3 regions of the Agromyces aurantiacus genome follow, and region 2 is predicted to be linked to each of the others. Evidence: predicted binding sites of a transcription regulator. Region 2 holds the regulator's gene; each other region holds the start of a gene.
What was found. The regulator LexA, encoded in region 2, represses DNA repair genes until DNA is damaged. The targets are predictions, from matches to a motif close to TCGAACANNTGTTCGA.
Positions count from the first base shown of each region.

Region 1: the regulator LexA is predicted to act here: its motif matches at 3,257-3,272, upstream of uvrA (excinuclease ABC subunit UvrA).
Region 3: the regulator LexA is predicted to act here: its motif matches at 3,439-3,454, upstream of JOD46_RS07305 (Rv2578c family radical SAM protein).

Region 1 is NZ_JAFBBW010000001.1:2,461,489-2,466,599, forward strand. It holds gene uvrC (excinuclease ABC subunit UvrC) at 1-304, opposite strand, end outside; gene uvrA (excinuclease ABC subunit UvrA) at 310-3,201, opposite strand; gene uvrB (excinuclease ABC subunit UvrB) at 3,308-5,111, opposite strand, start outside.
Region 2 is NZ_JAFBBW010000001.1:2,063,539-2,068,649, reverse strand. It holds gene hisH (imidazole glycerol phosphate synthase subunit HisH) at 1-519, opposite strand, end outside; gene hisB (imidazoleglycerol-phosphate dehydratase HisB) at 516-1,130, opposite strand; gene JOD46_RS09780 (histidinol-phosphate transaminase) at 1,161-2,255, opposite strand; gene JOD46_RS09775 (LysM peptidoglycan-binding domain-containing protein) at 2,314-2,655, opposite strand; gene lexA (transcriptional repressor LexA) at 2,930-3,607, shown strand; gene metE (5-methyltetrahydropteroyltriglutamate--homocysteine S-methyltransferase) at 3,693-5,111, opposite strand, start outside.
Region 3 is NZ_JAFBBW010000001.1:1,531,510-1,536,620, forward strand. It holds gene JOD46_RS07295 (malate:quinone oxidoreductase) at 1-1,211, shown strand, start outside; gene JOD46_RS07300 (ABC-F family ATP-binding cassette domain-containing protein) at 1,560-3,323, shown strand; gene JOD46_RS07305 (Rv2578c family radical SAM protein) at 3,463-4,599, shown strand; gene JOD46_RS07310 (sensor histidine kinase) at 4,690-5,111, shown strand, end outside.

The DNA of each region.
Region 1 (5,111 bases), 400 kb from region 2:
GCACGTTGAACGGCGGCTTCAACTCGTTGATCCACGTGATCTCGAGGTTGAGGGCTTCGACATCGCTCGCGACGACGGTCCACTCGACCGAGGCCGCGCTCAGCACCATCCGACGCGTGCGCTCGTGCAGGCTGTACAGCGGCGCGAAGTAGTTCGAGAGCCTCGCGCGCAGGTTCTTCGCCTTGCCGACGTAGAGCACGCGCCCATCGGCATCGCGGAACCGGTAGACGCCCGGGCGGGTCGGGATCTCTCCCGGTCGCGGGCGGTACGGGACGCCCTCGTTCCTCGATCGTGCCGTGGTCATCCTCGTCAACTGGCGACCTCGATGCGAGCGGAGGCCGCATCGAAGATCTCGCGCAGGAAGTACCCGGTGTGGCTCTCGTGCACCTCGGCGACCTGCTCGGGCGTGCCGACCGCGACGACCTGGCCGCCGCCCGAGCCGCCCTCGGGGCCGAGGTCGATGATCCAGTCGGCCGACTTGATCACGTCGAGGCTGTGCTCGATGACGATGACGGTGTTGCCCTTGTCGACGAGTTTGCCGAGCACCTTCAGGAGCTTGCGCACATCCTCGAAGTGGAGGCCGGTCGTCGGCTCGTCGAGCACGTAGACGCTGCGCCCGTTGGAACGGCGCTGCAGTTCGGTCGCGAGCTTCACGCGCTGCGCCTCGCCGCCGGAGAGCGTGGTGGCGCTCTGGCCGAGCTGCACGTACCCGAGGCCGACGTCGACGAGGGTCTTCAGGTAGCGGTGGATCGCCGAGATCGGCTCGAAGAACTCGGCCGCCTCGCTGATCGGCATCTCGAGCACCTCGGCGATGTTCTTGCCCTTGTAGTGCACCTGGAGCGTCTCGCGGTTGTAGCGCTGGCCGCCGCAGACCTCGCACGCGACGTAGACGTCGGGGAGGAAGTTCATCTCGATCTTGATGGTGCCGTCGCCCGAGCACGCCTCGCACCGGCCGCCCTTGACGTTGAAGCTGAACCGGCCGGGCAGATACCCGCGGGCCTTCGCCTCGGTGGTCTCGGAGAACAGCGTGCGGATGCGGTCGAACACGCCCGTGTAGGTCGCCGGGTTCGACCGCGGCGTGCGGCCGATCGGCGCCTGGTCGACATGCACGACCTTGTCGAGCTGGTCGAGTCCGGTCACACGGCGGTGCTTGCCGGGGACCTTGCGGGCGCCGTTCAGGCGGTTCGCGAGCACCCGGTACAGGATGTCGTTGACCAGCGACGACTTGCCCGATCCGCTCACGCCGGTCACGGCCGTGAAGGTGCCGAGTGGGAACGACACGTCGACGCCCCGCAGGTTGTTCGCCTGCGCACCCTCGACCGTGATCATCCGATCGGGGTCGACCTCGCGGCGCTTCGCGGGGATCGCGATCTCCTTGCGGCCCGAGAGGTAGTCGCCGGTGAGCGACTCGCGGTTCTTCACGAGGTCGGCGTAGCTGCCGCTGTGCACCACGGTGCCGCCGTGCACGCCCGCGCCCGGGCCGATGTCGACGATCCAGTCGGCGGTGCGGATGGTGTCCTCGTCGTGCTCGACCACGATGAGCGTGTTGCCGAGGTCGCGGAGGGCGACGAGCGTGTCGATGAGCCGCCGGTTGTCGCGCTGGTGCAGGCCGATGCTCGGCTCGTCGAGCACGTAGAGCACGCCCGTGAGGCCCGACCCGATCTGTGTCGCGAGGCGGATGCGCTGGGCCTCGCCGCCGGACAGCGTGCCCGCGGCTCGGGCCAGGTCGAGGTAGCTGAGGCCCACCCGGATCAGGAAGTCGAGGCGCAGCTTGATCTCGCGGAGCACCTGGGCGGCGATCGCCTGCTCGCGGTCGGTCAGCTCGAGCCGGTCCATGAACGCGCGCGCGTCGTGGAGGCTCAACCGGCACACGTCGGCGATGGACGCGTCGTGGATGAGCACCGAGAGCACCTCGGGCTTCAGCCGGTTGCCCTCGCACACCGGGCACGGGATCTCGCGGAGGTACTCGGCCCAGCGGGCTCGCTGCACGTCGGTCTCGGCCTGCAGGTACTGCCGCTCGATGTACGGGACGACGCCCTCGAAGCCCGAGGTGTAGCTCATCTCGCGGCCGTAGCGGTTGCGCCAGCGCACCTTGACCTCGAAGTTGTCGCCGCGCAGCACCGCGTTGCGGGCCGCGCCCGGCAGTTCCTCCCAGGGGGTGTCGAGCGAGAAGCCGAAGTCGCGCGAGAGGCCGTCGAGCAGCTTCTCGTAGTAGTTGTAGAGGCTCTTGCCCTGCGAGGTCCACGGCAGGATGACGCCCTCGGCGATGCTCATCGACGGGTCGCCGAGGAGGAGCTCCTCGTCGACCGACATGCGCGTGCCGAGGCCGGAGCACTCGGGGCATGCGCCGAACGGCGCGTTGAACGAGAAGGTGCGCGGCTCGATCTCGGTCAGCGCGATCGGGTGCTGGTTCGGGCAGCTGAGCTTCTCGGAGAACGTCTGCCAGGCGTCGTCGCCCTCGAGGTCGACGTAGTTGATCTGCACGAGTCCGTCGGTCAGGCGCAGGGCCGTCTCGAGGGAGTCGGTGAGTCGGCCCAGGATCTCGTCGGAGGCCACGAGCCGGTCGATCACGACGGAGATGTCGTGCTTGACCTGCTTCTTCAGCTGCGGCGGCTCGTCGAGCCGGATGACCTCGCCGTCGACGACCGCGCGCGAGTACCCCTGCGAGGACAGGTCGCGGAAGAGGTCGACGAACTCCCCCTTCTTCTGGGACACCACCGGGCTCAGCACCTGGAACCGGGTGCCGGCCGGGAGCTCCATCAGCTGGTCGGCGATCTGCTGCACGGTCTGCCGCTGGATGCGCTCACCGCACACCGGACAGTGCGGCACGCCGATGCGCGCCCACAGCAGGCGCATGTAGTCGTAGATCTCGGTGATCGTGCCGACCGTCGAGCGGGGGTTGCGGTTGGTCGACTTCTGGTCGATCGACACGGCCGGGCTCAGGCCCTCGATGAAGTCGACGTCGGGCCGGTCGACCTGGCCGAGGAACTGCCGCGCATACGCGGAGAGCGACTCGACGTACCGGCGCTGCCCCTCGGCGAAGATCGTGTCGAACGCGAGCGAGGACTTGCCCGAACCCGACAGGCCCGTGAACACGACCATCGCGTCGCGCGGGATCTCGACATCGACGTCGCGCAGGTTGTGCACGCGAGCGCCGCGGACGCTCAGGCGCGAATGGGCATCGAGACGTGAAACTGGCACCCTACGAGTGTACGAACGCCCTCCGACACTCCTCCCCGGATCGCGCGTGCTGAGAGCGAACACACGTTCGATCGCCGGGGATCACGCCGCGCTCCGGCGTAGCTGATCAGCCCAGGTGCCCCGCCTTCTCCATCTGGCGCAGCTCGCGCTTGAGTTCGGAGACCTCGTCGCGCAGCCGGGCGGCGAGCTCGAACTTCAGCTCGCCGGCGGCCTCGAGCATCTGGTCGTTGAGGTCGCGGATGAGCTCCTCGAGGTCGTTCGCGCCCGCCGACGCGATGCCGTCGCGCCGCATGGGCACGGGCGACGTCTTCCGCGCGTCGCGGCCCGCGAGCAGCGCCGCGGTGTCGGCCTCCTCACGTGCGAGGACCTGGGTGATGTCGGCGATGCGCTTGCGCAACGGCGTCGGGTCGATGCCGTTGACGCGGTTGTACTCGAGCTGCTTCTCGCGCCGGCGCGTGGTCTCGTCGATCGCCGCGGCCATCGAGTCGGTCATCACGTCGGCGTACATGTGGACCTCGCCCGACACGTTCCGCGCCGCGCGGCCGATCGTCTGGATGAGCGACGTCGAGGACCGCAGGAAGCCCTCCTTGTCGGCGTCGAGGATGGCCACGAGCGACACCTCGGGCAGGTCGAGGCCCTCTCGGAGCAGGTTGATGCCGACGAGCACGTCGTAGACGCCGGCGCGCAGCTCGGTGAGGAGCTCGACGCGCCGGAGCGTGTCGACGTCGGAGTGCAGGTAGCGCACGCGCACCCCGGCCTCGGTGAGGAAGTCGGTGAGCTCCTCCGCCATCCGCTTGGTGAGCGTCGTCACGAGCACGCGCTCGTCGCGCTCGGCACGGACCCGGATCTCCTCGAGCAGGTCGTCGATCTGGCCCTTCGAGGGCTTGACCACGATCTGCGGGTCGACGAGGCCCGTTGGCCGGATGATCTGCTCGACCACGCCGTCGGCCACCCCGAGCTCGTACGAGCCGGGCGTCGCCGAGAGGTACACCGTCTGCCCGACCCGCGACTTGAACTCGTCCCACTTCAGCGGGCGGTTGTCGAGCGCGCTCGGGAGCCGGAAGCCGTGCTCGACGAGCGTGCGCTTGCGGGAGGCGTCGCCCTCGTACATCGCGCCGATCTGGGGCACGGTCACGTGCGACTCGTCGATCACCACGAGGTAGTCGTCGGGGAAGTAGTCGAGCAGGCAGTGCGGCGCCTCGCCCGGCGCGCGGCCGTCGATGTGGCGCGAGTAGTTCTCGATGCCAGAGCAGAACCCGATCTGCTCCATCATCTCGAGGTCGAAGGTCGTGCGCATGCGCAGCCGCTGCGCCTCGAGCAGCTTGCCCTCGCGCTCGAGCTCCTGCAGGCGCTCGTCGAGCTCGTCGCGAATGGTGCCGATCGCCCGCTGCATCACGTCGACGCTCGCGACGTAGTGCGACGCGGGGAAGACGGGCACGGCGTCGAGCTTGGCGATGACCGACCCGGTGAGCGGATGCAGGCTGTGCAGCGCCTCGATCTCATCGCCGAACATCTCGATGCGGATCGCGTGCTCCTCGTAGACCGGGATGATCTCGATCGTGTCGCCGCGCACGCGGAACGTGCCCCGCGAGAACGCGATGTCGTTGCGCTGGTACTGCATCGACACGAACTTGCGGATCAGCCAGTCGCGATCGACGCGCTGGCCCACCTGCAGGGGCATCATCGCGCTGAGGTACTCCTCGGGCGTGCCGAGGCCGTAGATGCACGACACGGTGGACACCACCACGACATCGCGCCGGCTGAGCAGCGAGTTGGTGGTCGAGTGCCGGAGCCGCTCGACCTCGGAGTTGATCGAGGAGTCCTTCTCGATGAACGTGTCGGTCTGCGGCACGTACGCCTCGGGTTGGTAGTAGTCGTAGTACGACACGAAGTACTCGACCGCGTTGTTC
Region 2 (5,111 bases):
GTGCTCGGCCCACGTGAGCGCGGGCTTCAGGAAGGGCGGGATGACGTCGAGGTGCCACTCCTGCGCCGCGTACGAGTGCACGAAGTAGAACCGCTCGTCCTCGACGCCCTCGAAGAGCACCGAATGCGGGTCGGGCTCGACCGTGTTCCAGCCCATGTGCGGCAGCACGGGGCTCGGCAGCTCGGTCACGGTGCCCGGCCACTCGCCGAGGCCCTCGGTGTCGACGCCGCGCTCGACCCCGCGCTCGAAGAGCACCTGCATGCCCACGCAGATGCCGAGCACGGGGCGGCCGCCCGCGAGTCGCCGGTCGATCACCTCGTCGCCGCGGACGGCGCGCAGCTGGTCCATCACGGCCTTGAACGCGCCGACGCCGGGCACGACGAGCCCGTCGGCCTCCATCGCGACGCGGCGGTCGGAGGTGAGCTCGATCTCGGCGCCCGCACGCTCGAGCGCCTTCGCGGCAGAGTGCACGTTCCCCGACCCGTAGTCGAGCACGGCCACGCGGCGCACGGCGCTCACAGGGCGCCCTTGGTCGAGGGGATGCCGGTCACGAGCGGGTCCCAGGCCTTCGCCTGCCGGAACGCGCGCGCGAACGCCTTGAACTCGGCCTCGGCGATGTGGTGCGGGTCGCGGCCGCCGAGGACGTTCACGTGCACGGTCAGGCCGGCGTTGGACGTGATCGCCTCGAACACGTGTCGCACCATCGAGCCCGTGAAGTGCCCGCCGATGAGGTGGAACTCGAAGCCCGCGGGCTCGCCCGTGTGCACCAGGTAGGGGCGGCCCGAGATGTCGACCACGGCCTGCGCGAGCGCCTCGTCGAGCGGCACGAGCGCGTCGCCGTACCGCGAGATGCCGCGCTTGTCGCCGAGGGCCTGGCGGATGGCGGTGCCGAGGACGATGCCCACATCCTCGACGGTGTGGTGCACGTCGATCTCGATGTCACCCCGTGCCCGCACGGTGAGGTCGGTCAGCGAGTGCTTCGCGAACGCCGTGAGCAGGTGGTCGTAGAAGGGCACGCTCGTCTCGATGTCGCTCGTGCCGGTGCCGTCGAGGTCGATCGAGAGGTCGATGCTCGACTCGCTGGTCTCGCGCTGCACGCGCGCGGTGCGCGCGGGGCGGTCCGTGGTCATGCGGTCATCCTATTCAGGCAGGTCGTGGGGTCACTGGGCGGCGGATGCGGCCGGCGTGAACGCGGCCATCGCCTCGAGGAACGCGGTGGTCTCGGCCTCGGTGCCCGCGGTCACGCGCAGGCAGCCCGGCAGGCCGATCTCGCGGATGAGGATGCCGCGGTCGAGCAGCGCCTCGAACACCGCGTGCGGATCGGCCACGTCGCCGAACAGCACGAAGTTCGCGCCGCTCCGGTACGGGCGGTAGCCGAGCGCGGCGAGCTCGCGGACGATGCGGTCGCGCTGGCCGCGGATCTCGTCGACCATCGAGAGCATCTCGCCCGAGTGCGCGAGCGCGCCCAGTGCGGCGGCCTGGGTGAGCGCCGAGAGGTGGTACGGCAGCCGCACGAGGCGCAGCGCGTCGATCACGGCCGGGTCGGCGGCGAGGTAGCCCACCCGCGCGCCCGCGAAGGCGAAGGCCTTGCTCATGGTGCGCGACACGAGCAGGCGGGGCCGCCCCTCGAGCAGCGTCAGCGCGCTCGGCGTGCCGGGGTCGGCGAACTCGAAGTACGCCTCGTCGACCACGACGACGCCACGGGCCGCGTCGGCGACCGCGGCGATCGTGTCGAGCGACAGGGGCGTGCCCGTGGGGTTGTTCGGGGCGCACAGCAGCACGATGTCGGGGTCGTGCCGGCGGACCGCCGCGACGGCCGTCTCGGGCGAGAGCTCGAAGTCGGCGTCGCGCTCGGCGGTCACCCACTCGGTGCCGGTGCCCGAGGCGAGCAGTCCGTACATCGAGTAGGTCGGCGCGAATCCGAGGGCCCGGCGACCCGGTCCGCCGAAGGCCTGGAGGATGTGCTGGAGCACCTCGTTCGAGCCGTTCGCCGCCCACAGCTGCTCGGGCACGAGCCCGTGGCCGAGGTAGCGCGCGAGCGCGGTGCGCAGCTCGGTGAACTCGCGGTCGGGATACCGGTTCAGCCCGATGATCGCGGCCGCGACGCGGGCGACGATGTCGTGCGCGACATCCTCGGGGATCGGATGCGTGTTCTCGTTGACGTTGAGCGCGACGGGCACCGTCTTCTGGGGCGCACCGTACGGGGACTTCCCGCGGAGGTCGTCGCGGATGGGAAGGTCGTCGAGACTCGTCACCGATCAATGCTATCCGCGGTGGGCCGGACGTTTCGGCCGGAGACGTCGCCGGACGACGCTACTCGACGACGGGCAGCGCGAGCCGCTGACCCGGCTGCACGACCGCGTCGCGCAGGCCGTTCAGCCGCATGATGTCGTGGATGACCTCGCGCGGATCGGCTGTGGGCGCGATCGACTCGGCGATGCCCCAGAGCGTGTCGCCGGCCCCCACCACCATCGTGTCGAAGACCGCGGGCGGCGTGCCGTCGTCGATGCCGGCGACCGCCCCGCCCGAGGCGAGCGAGCCGACGAGCACGCCGATGACGAGGGGCGCCGCCGCCAGCGTCGTGAATACGACGCGACCTCGGCGCGTGAGCCGGAGCCGCGTGCGACCGCCCGCTGCCATCACCACTGCACTCATTCCGCACCTCCCGGGTAGCTCCGCATCCGGCCGCTCGGCCGGGAGGGCCGGATGCGAAGCTGTGTTCCGAATATATCTTCGAACATTCGACGGTGCAAGGAACCGGATGGTGGGATTTCCGGTGCCGATTCCGCGACACACTCGAACGGATGTTTGTCGCGCGTGTGCGAGGCGGATACAGTTTCGAATGTCCGAGGACAGTCGAACACCGACCACCGACATCACGATCAGGCCGACGAGGGCCGCGACGAGAGGCGACACCGTGACGATCGACATCGACCAGGCACGCGGCACGGGCGGCCGGTCGCGTCGGCGCAAGACGCTGAGCGCCAAGCAGCTCGCGATCCTCGAGGTCATCCGCCGGTCGGTCGCCGAGCGGGGCTATCCGCCGAGCATGCGAGAGATCGGCGACGCGGTCGGGCTCTCCTCCCTCTCGAGCGTGACCCACCAGCTCAACCAGCTCGAGCTCGCGGGGTACCTTCGCCGCGACCCGAACCGCCCGCGTGCGCTCGAGGTCCTCATCGACGTGCCCGGCACCGAGCCGCGTCAGTCGGCCGCCGAGCCCGCCCCGGTCGGCGACGCCGCGATGGTGCCGCTCGTCGGCCGCATCGCCGCGGGCGTGCCGATCACGGCCGAGCAGCAGATCGAGGAGGTGTTCCCGCTCCCCCGCCAGCTCGTGGGCAAGGGCGAGCTGTTCATCCTCAAGGTCGTGGGCGACTCGATGATCGACGCGGCGATCTGCGACGGCGACTGGGTCGTCGTGCGCTCCCAGCCCACCGCCGAGAACGGCGAGATCGTCGCCGCGATGCTCGACGGCGAGGCCACCGTCAAGGTGTTCCGCCAGCGCGACGGCCACACGTGGCTGCTCCCACGGAACACGGCGTTCGAGCCGATCCTCGGTGACCAGGCCGAGGTGCTCGGCAAGGTCGTGGCGGTGCTCCGCACCGTCTGACGCGTCGGCGACGCCCGCCCGGCACGACGAGGGGCGGATGCCGCGGCCTCGCGCCGCGACATCCGCCCCTCGTGCGTTCGGTGGGTCAGCCCGCGGCGACCACCGCCGCGCCGGCACGGACGGCCTGCGTCGCCTCGACGATGTTCGCGAGCGACGCGACCGTCTCGTCGTAGCCGCGCGTCTTCAGGCCGCAGTCGGGGTTCACCCAGAGCCGTCCGGCCGGGATCGCGCCGACGGCGCGTTCGAGCAGCGACTGCACCTCCTCGACGCTCGGCACGCGCGGCGAGTGGATGTCGTACACGCCCGGGCCCACGCCGTGGTCGAAGCCGCTGGCCGACAGGTCGTCGACGACCTCCATGCGGCTGCGGGCCGCCTCGATCGAGGTGACGTCGGCGTCGAGCTCGCGGATCGCGTCGATGACGACGCCGAACTCCGAGTAGCAGAGGTGCGTGTGCACCTGCGTCGCGGGCGCGGCGCCGCCGGTCGCGAGCCGGAACGAGCCGACCGACCAGTCGAGGTAGGCGGGCTGGTCGGCGCGCTTGAGCGGCAGCAGCTCGCGCAGCGCCGGCTCGTCGACCTGGATGACGCGGATGCCGGCCTGCTCGAGGTCGCCGATCTCGTCGCGCAGCGCCAGGGCGACCTGGCGTGCGGTGTCGCCGAGCGGCTGGTCGTCGCGGACGAACGACCACGCGAGGATCGTCACCGGGCCCGTGAGCATGCCCTTGACGGGCTTCTCCGACAGCGACTGCGCGTACTGCGACCACTCCACCGTCATCGGCGCCGGACGCGAGACGTCGCCCCACAGGATCGACGGGCGCGTGCAGCGCGATCCGTACGACTGCACCCAGCCGTTCTGGGTCACGGCGAAGCCGTCGAGCAGCTCGGCGAAGTACTGCACCATGTCGTTGCGCTCCGGCTCGCCGTGCACGAGCACGTCGAGGCCGAGCTCCTCCTGCAGGCGGATGACGCGGGCGATCTCCTCGCGCATGAGCTCGCGGTAGGCGGCATCCGTCAGCTCGCCCTTGACGAGGCGGGCGCGGGCGCGGCGAATGTCGGCGGTCTGTGGGAACGAGCCGATCGTCGTGGTCGGCAGCGCGGGCAGGGCGAGGTCCTCCTGCGCGGCGACGCGCGCGTCGTAGTCGACGCGCGCGAAGGCGTCGGCGCCGAGCGCGGCGAGGCGGTCGCGCACGGCGGGCACGCGCACGCCGGGGGCGGCGGCGCGGTCGGCGAGCGAGGCGGATGCCGCGTCGAGCTCAGCCGTGATCGCCTCGCGCCCCTCGGCGAGGCCGCGAGCCAGCACCGCGACCTGCGCGACCTTCTGGTCGGCGAACGCAAGCCAGCCCACGAGGCGGGCGTCGAGCGCGGACTCGTCCTCGACGTCGTGCGGCACGTGCAGCAGCGAGGTCGAGGTGGACACCGCGACGTCGCCCGAGAACGAGCGGAGCGCCTCGGCGTGCGCGAACGCGCGCTCGAGATCGCCGCGCCAGATGTTGTGGCCGTCGAT
Region 3 (5,111 bases), 530 kb from region 2:
AGTTCATCAACTCCACGCCGCACATGACGTTCGTGAGCGGGGCGGCCAACGTCGAGTACCTCCGCAAGCGCTACGCCGCACTCCAGGACCAGCCGCTGTTCGCCGGCATGGAGTACACCGAGGACCACGACACCCTCGCCGAGTGGACGCCCCTCATGGCCAAGAAGCGCAACCGGCGGCAGAAGATCGCCGCGACGCGGGCCGCGTCGGGCACCGACGTCGACTTCGGCGCCCTCACCTCGCTGCTGTTGCGCGACATCGAGCAGCGCGGCGCCGAGATCCACATGAACCACCAGGTCACCTGGCTCAAGCGCCAGAAGGACGGCACGTGGCGTCTGCGCGTGCGCCACACCGTCGGCGGAACGCCGAAGACCGTGCGCGCGCGGTTCGTGTTCGTCGGCGCCGGCGGCGGCGCCCTCGCGCTGCTGCAGCACTCCGGCATCCCCGAGATCAAGGGATTCGGCGGCTTCCCGATCTCCGGCCAGTTCCTCCGCACGACCAACCCGAAGGTCGTCGCGCAGCACCACGCGAAGGTCTACGGCAAGGCTGCGGTCGGCGCCCCGCCGATGTCGGTGCCGCACCTCGACACTCGCGTCGTCGACGGCGAGACCTCGCTGCTCTTCGGGCCCTACGCGGGCTTCACGCCGAACTTCCTCAAGAGCAGTACCTGGTTCGACCTGCCGTTCTCGATCCGGCCGCACAACATCGTGCCCATGCTGCAGGTCGCGTTCAAGAACTTCGACCTCGTGAAGTACCTCGTCTCCGAGCTGCTCGCCGGGCGCGACAAGAAGATGAAGGCGCTGCGCGCCTTCATGCCGACCGCGAAGAGCGAGGACTGGGAGCTCATCACCGCGGGCCAGCGCGTCCAGGTCATGAAGAAGGACCCGAAGCAGGGCGGCGTGCTCCAGTTCGGGACCGAGGTCATCGCCGGGGCGGATGGCACCATCGCCGGCCTGCTCGGCGCCTCGCCCGGCGCCTCGACGGCCGTGCCGATCATGCTCGAGGTGCTCCAGCGCTGCTTCCCCGACCGCATCGCCGAGTGGGAGCCGAGCCTGCGCGAGATGATCCCCTCGTACGGCACGACGCTCTCGAACGATCCCGCCGAGGCCGCCGCGTCGCTCGCGCGGACCGCCGCCGTCCTCCAGCTCCAGGGCGAGCCCCGGGCCGTCGAGTCGGCTGCGCCCGAGAAGGTGCCGGCGCTCGCATCCTGAGGCGATCGGCCGATCGACACACGTCGACCCGTCGCGGGTCGAGGCATCGGCTCTTCACAGACGGCATGATCGTCTGCTATCGTCGACCCCGCTATGAAGTGAGCACATCCCATCGTCCCGCGCCCGAGGCGCCGTTGACATCCGGGGTGTGCACCTTCCACTGATCGCGACAGTGTTCGCGTGCACTCCGACGACGGCAGACGCCCGGCGGGATCCACCATCCGCTCCCGGGCCGTCGCCGCCGTCTCCCATGCCGCGGCCGCCGGTTCGGCGCGTCGTCCACGCCCGCAGCGATGCGGGGTACGCGGCGACGGCCCGGGAGCACTCTCGCGAAGGGGATCCACCCTCATGCCAGTCATCTCCACGACCTCATCCCACCTCCGCATCGACGGGCTGTCCATCGCGTTCGGCGATCGGCGCGTGCTCTCCGACCTCGGCTTCACGGTGTCGCCGGGCCAGCGGCTCGGCCTCATCGGCGAGAACGGCGCAGGCAAGTCCACGCTGCTCCGCCTGCTCGCGGCGGCCCACCCGGGTCGCGCCGGCGACGATCCGCTGCCCGGCGCCGTGGTGTCGGGCCGCATCGCGCGGCCGATGCGCACGGGCATCCTGCTCCAGGAACTACCGTTCGCTCCTGACGAGCACGTCGACGACGTGCTCGAGGCCGCCGTCGCCGACGTGCGGGCGATCGAGCTCGAACTCGACGCGGCCGCCCGCGCCCTCGGCGCCGTCGGCATCGACGAGGCGGCCGCCGAGTCCAGGTACACCGCGGCGCTCGAGTCGGCCGAGCGTGCCGACGTGTGGTCGATCGACCATCGGCGCGACGAACTGCTCGGCGGGCTCGGCCTCGCGGGCCTCGGCCGGGATCGCCGCATCGGCGAGCTCTCCGGCGGCCAGCGGAGCAGGTTCGCGTTGGCCGCGCTCCTCCTGTCCTCGCCGGACGCGCTGCTCCTGGACGAGCCGACGAACCACCTCGACGACGACGCCGCGGCGTACCTCGAGGATCGCCTGCGCGCCTGGCGCGGGCCCGTGGTGTTCGCCAGCCACGACCGCGAGTTCCTCGACCGGGTCGCGACCGGACTCCTCGACCTCGACCCGGGCCGAGCGGGTGCGACCGCGCTCGCGCGGTCGAGGGAGGGTCGGCTCACGGGCCAGGGCGCGCGCGAGGCCGTGCTCGCGGCATCCGTCGGCACCGTCTTCGGCGGCTCGTTCAGCGACTACCTCGCCGTTCGCGTCGACGAACGCGAGCGCTGGCAGCGCACGTACGAGGATGAGCAGGCGGAGCTCCGGCGGCTGCGCCTCGCGGTCGCCGAGACCGCACGCACGGTCGCCCACGGCCGGCCGCCGACCGACAACGACAAGTTCCTGAAGCACTTCAAGCGCGAGAACGTCGAGCAGGCGGTCTCCCGTCGCGTCCGCAACGCCGAGCTGCGCCTCGACGAGCTGGAGCGGACGCAGGTGGCCAGGCCTCCCGCGCCGCTGTCGTTCGCGGGCATCCCCGCGGGCTCGCACGTGCTCGACCATGAGGAGGGCGCGCTGCTGCGGCTCGCCGACGTGGCGGTCGACGGCCGGCTCGGACTCGCGCAGCTGCGGATCGGACCGGCCACGCGCCTGCTCGTCACCGGGGCCAACGGCGCGGGCAAGTCGACGCTCCTGGCCCTCCTCGCGGGGCGGCTGGAGCCCGACCGCGGCGAGGTGCACCGGCGTCGCGGCCTGCGCGTGGGCCTGCTCGAACAGGACGTGCGCTTCGCCGACCCGGATGCCGCGCCGCGCGCGCTCTACGAGCGGGTGCTGGGGGAGCGGCGTGCCGAGCGCGTGCCGCTCGCCGACCTCGGCCTGATCGCCGCACGCGATCTCGACCGCCCAGTCGGCCGGCTGTCGGTCGGTCAGCAACGGCGGCTCGCGCTGGCGCTCGTGATCGCAGCTCCGCCGCACGTGTTCCTGCTCGACGAGCCGACCAACCACCTCTCGCTCGCGCTCGCGGGCGAACTCGAGGAGGCGCTCGGCGGGTATCCGGGCGCGGTCGTGATCGCAAGCCACGACCGCTGGCTGCGGCGCAGGTGGGATGGCGAGACCCTCGCGCTCGACGCCGTCCCGTCGGCGGTCCCGGTGTAGCGCGCGGCAGTCGGCAGTCGGCAGTCGGCAGTCGGCAGTCGGCAGCGGCGGGCCGCGGGGCGGGGCGAGGCTCCCGCGCCGCGGCGCCGCTGCGCTCGGCGGACTTGTGCCGCATTCGAACATGTGTTCGAATGATGGGGTGCGATGGAACGGCCAGGAACTCGATGCCGAGCAGCCCGACGCCCTCCCCGGGCTCGCGCGACTGAACAACCTGGTGCGATCGGTGCAGACGCCGGAGTTCGCCGGCGTGACCTTCCACGAGGTGCTCGCGAAGTCGGCCCTCAACAAGGTGCCGGGCCAGTCCTACGTCCCCTTCGGCTGGACGATCAATCCGTATCGGGGCTGCACGCATGCATGTGCCTATTGCTTCGCCCGGCCCACGCACGCCTACCTCGACCTCGATGCGGGCGACGACTTCGATCGGCAGATCATCGTGAAGGTGAACGTCTCCGACGTGCTGCGGCGCGAGCTCGCCCGGCCCGCGTGGCGTCACGAACCGGTCGCGCTCGGCACGAACACCGATCCCTACCAGCGCGCCGAGGGTCGTTACGGGCTCATGCCGGGAATCATCGAGGCGCTCGCGGGCAGCGGCACCCCGTTCAGCGTGCTGACGAAGGGCACGCTCCTGCGTCGCGATCTGCCGCTGCTCGTCGCCGCGCGCGAGCACGTGCCGATCGACCTCGCGATGTCGATCGCGGTGTACGACGACGCGTTGCAGCACTCGATCGAACCGGGGACGCCGACCACTGCCGCACGTCTCGCGACCGTCACGGCGGTGCGCGATGCGGGCTTCGACTGCACGGTGTTCCTCATGCCGATCCTGCCGTACCTCACCGACACCCGCGCGCACCTCGACCACGCGCTCCGCAGCGCCGCGGAGGCCGGCGCCACGAGCGTGATCCACTCGGCACTGCACCTCAGGGGCGCGGTGAAGCCGTGGTTCTTCGAGTGGCTCGCGCGCGAGCATCCCGAGCTCCTCCCCAAGTACCGCGCGATGTACCCGGGGTCGAGCGCCTACGCCCCCGCGGAGTACCGGGAATGGCTGGCCGCCCGCATCCGACCGCTTATCCGTGCGCACCGACTCGAGCGGGGCCGGGAGGATCCGGTGACCGGCGGCGTCCGGTCGGCGGCACTCGGCCGAGGTGGCCGGCCCGCCCCGGCACGAGCGCCGGGCGCGGCGAACGTCGGTGCCGCGGCCATCGTCGGTGCCGCGGCGATCGGGGCCGAACTCGGCGAGGTCGACCTCGGCGCAGCGGCACCGGCGATGCTGTTCTGACCGGGATCGCGCCGAGAGCGGTTGGTCCGGGCGCTCGGGGAACTGCGATAATCCGGCGAGGGCCGCGCGACGGCCGGGATGGGAGCGCAGATGACCTTGGGACTGCCCGAGCACCTCGCGCGGGAATCCCTGAGTCGCGCCCTCGGAGGCGCGGGTCACTGGGCCGCGGCGGTGTGCCTCGGGGCGGCGCTCCTGCTCGCCGCCGTCTCCGCCGTGGCGGCCACCACGCCGATCGGCGCCGGACCCGAGCGCCAGCGCGCGGCGCTCACGGCGCTCGCGCTGCTCTCGGCCCAGGCCCTCCTGCTCTTCCTCGTCTCGCGCTCCGCCAGCGTGACGCTGACCGTCCTCGCCCTCGTGGCCGGCACCGGTGCGGTGTACGGGCTCACGGTGCTCCTGCTCATGTCCGGCGAGGTGGAGGACGTCGCAGACAACGCGCTCGTGGCACTCTCGCGGGCGGCGCTCGTGCTCATCGGCGGAGCCGGAGTGGGGTCGGGCATCGCGATCACCTGGGC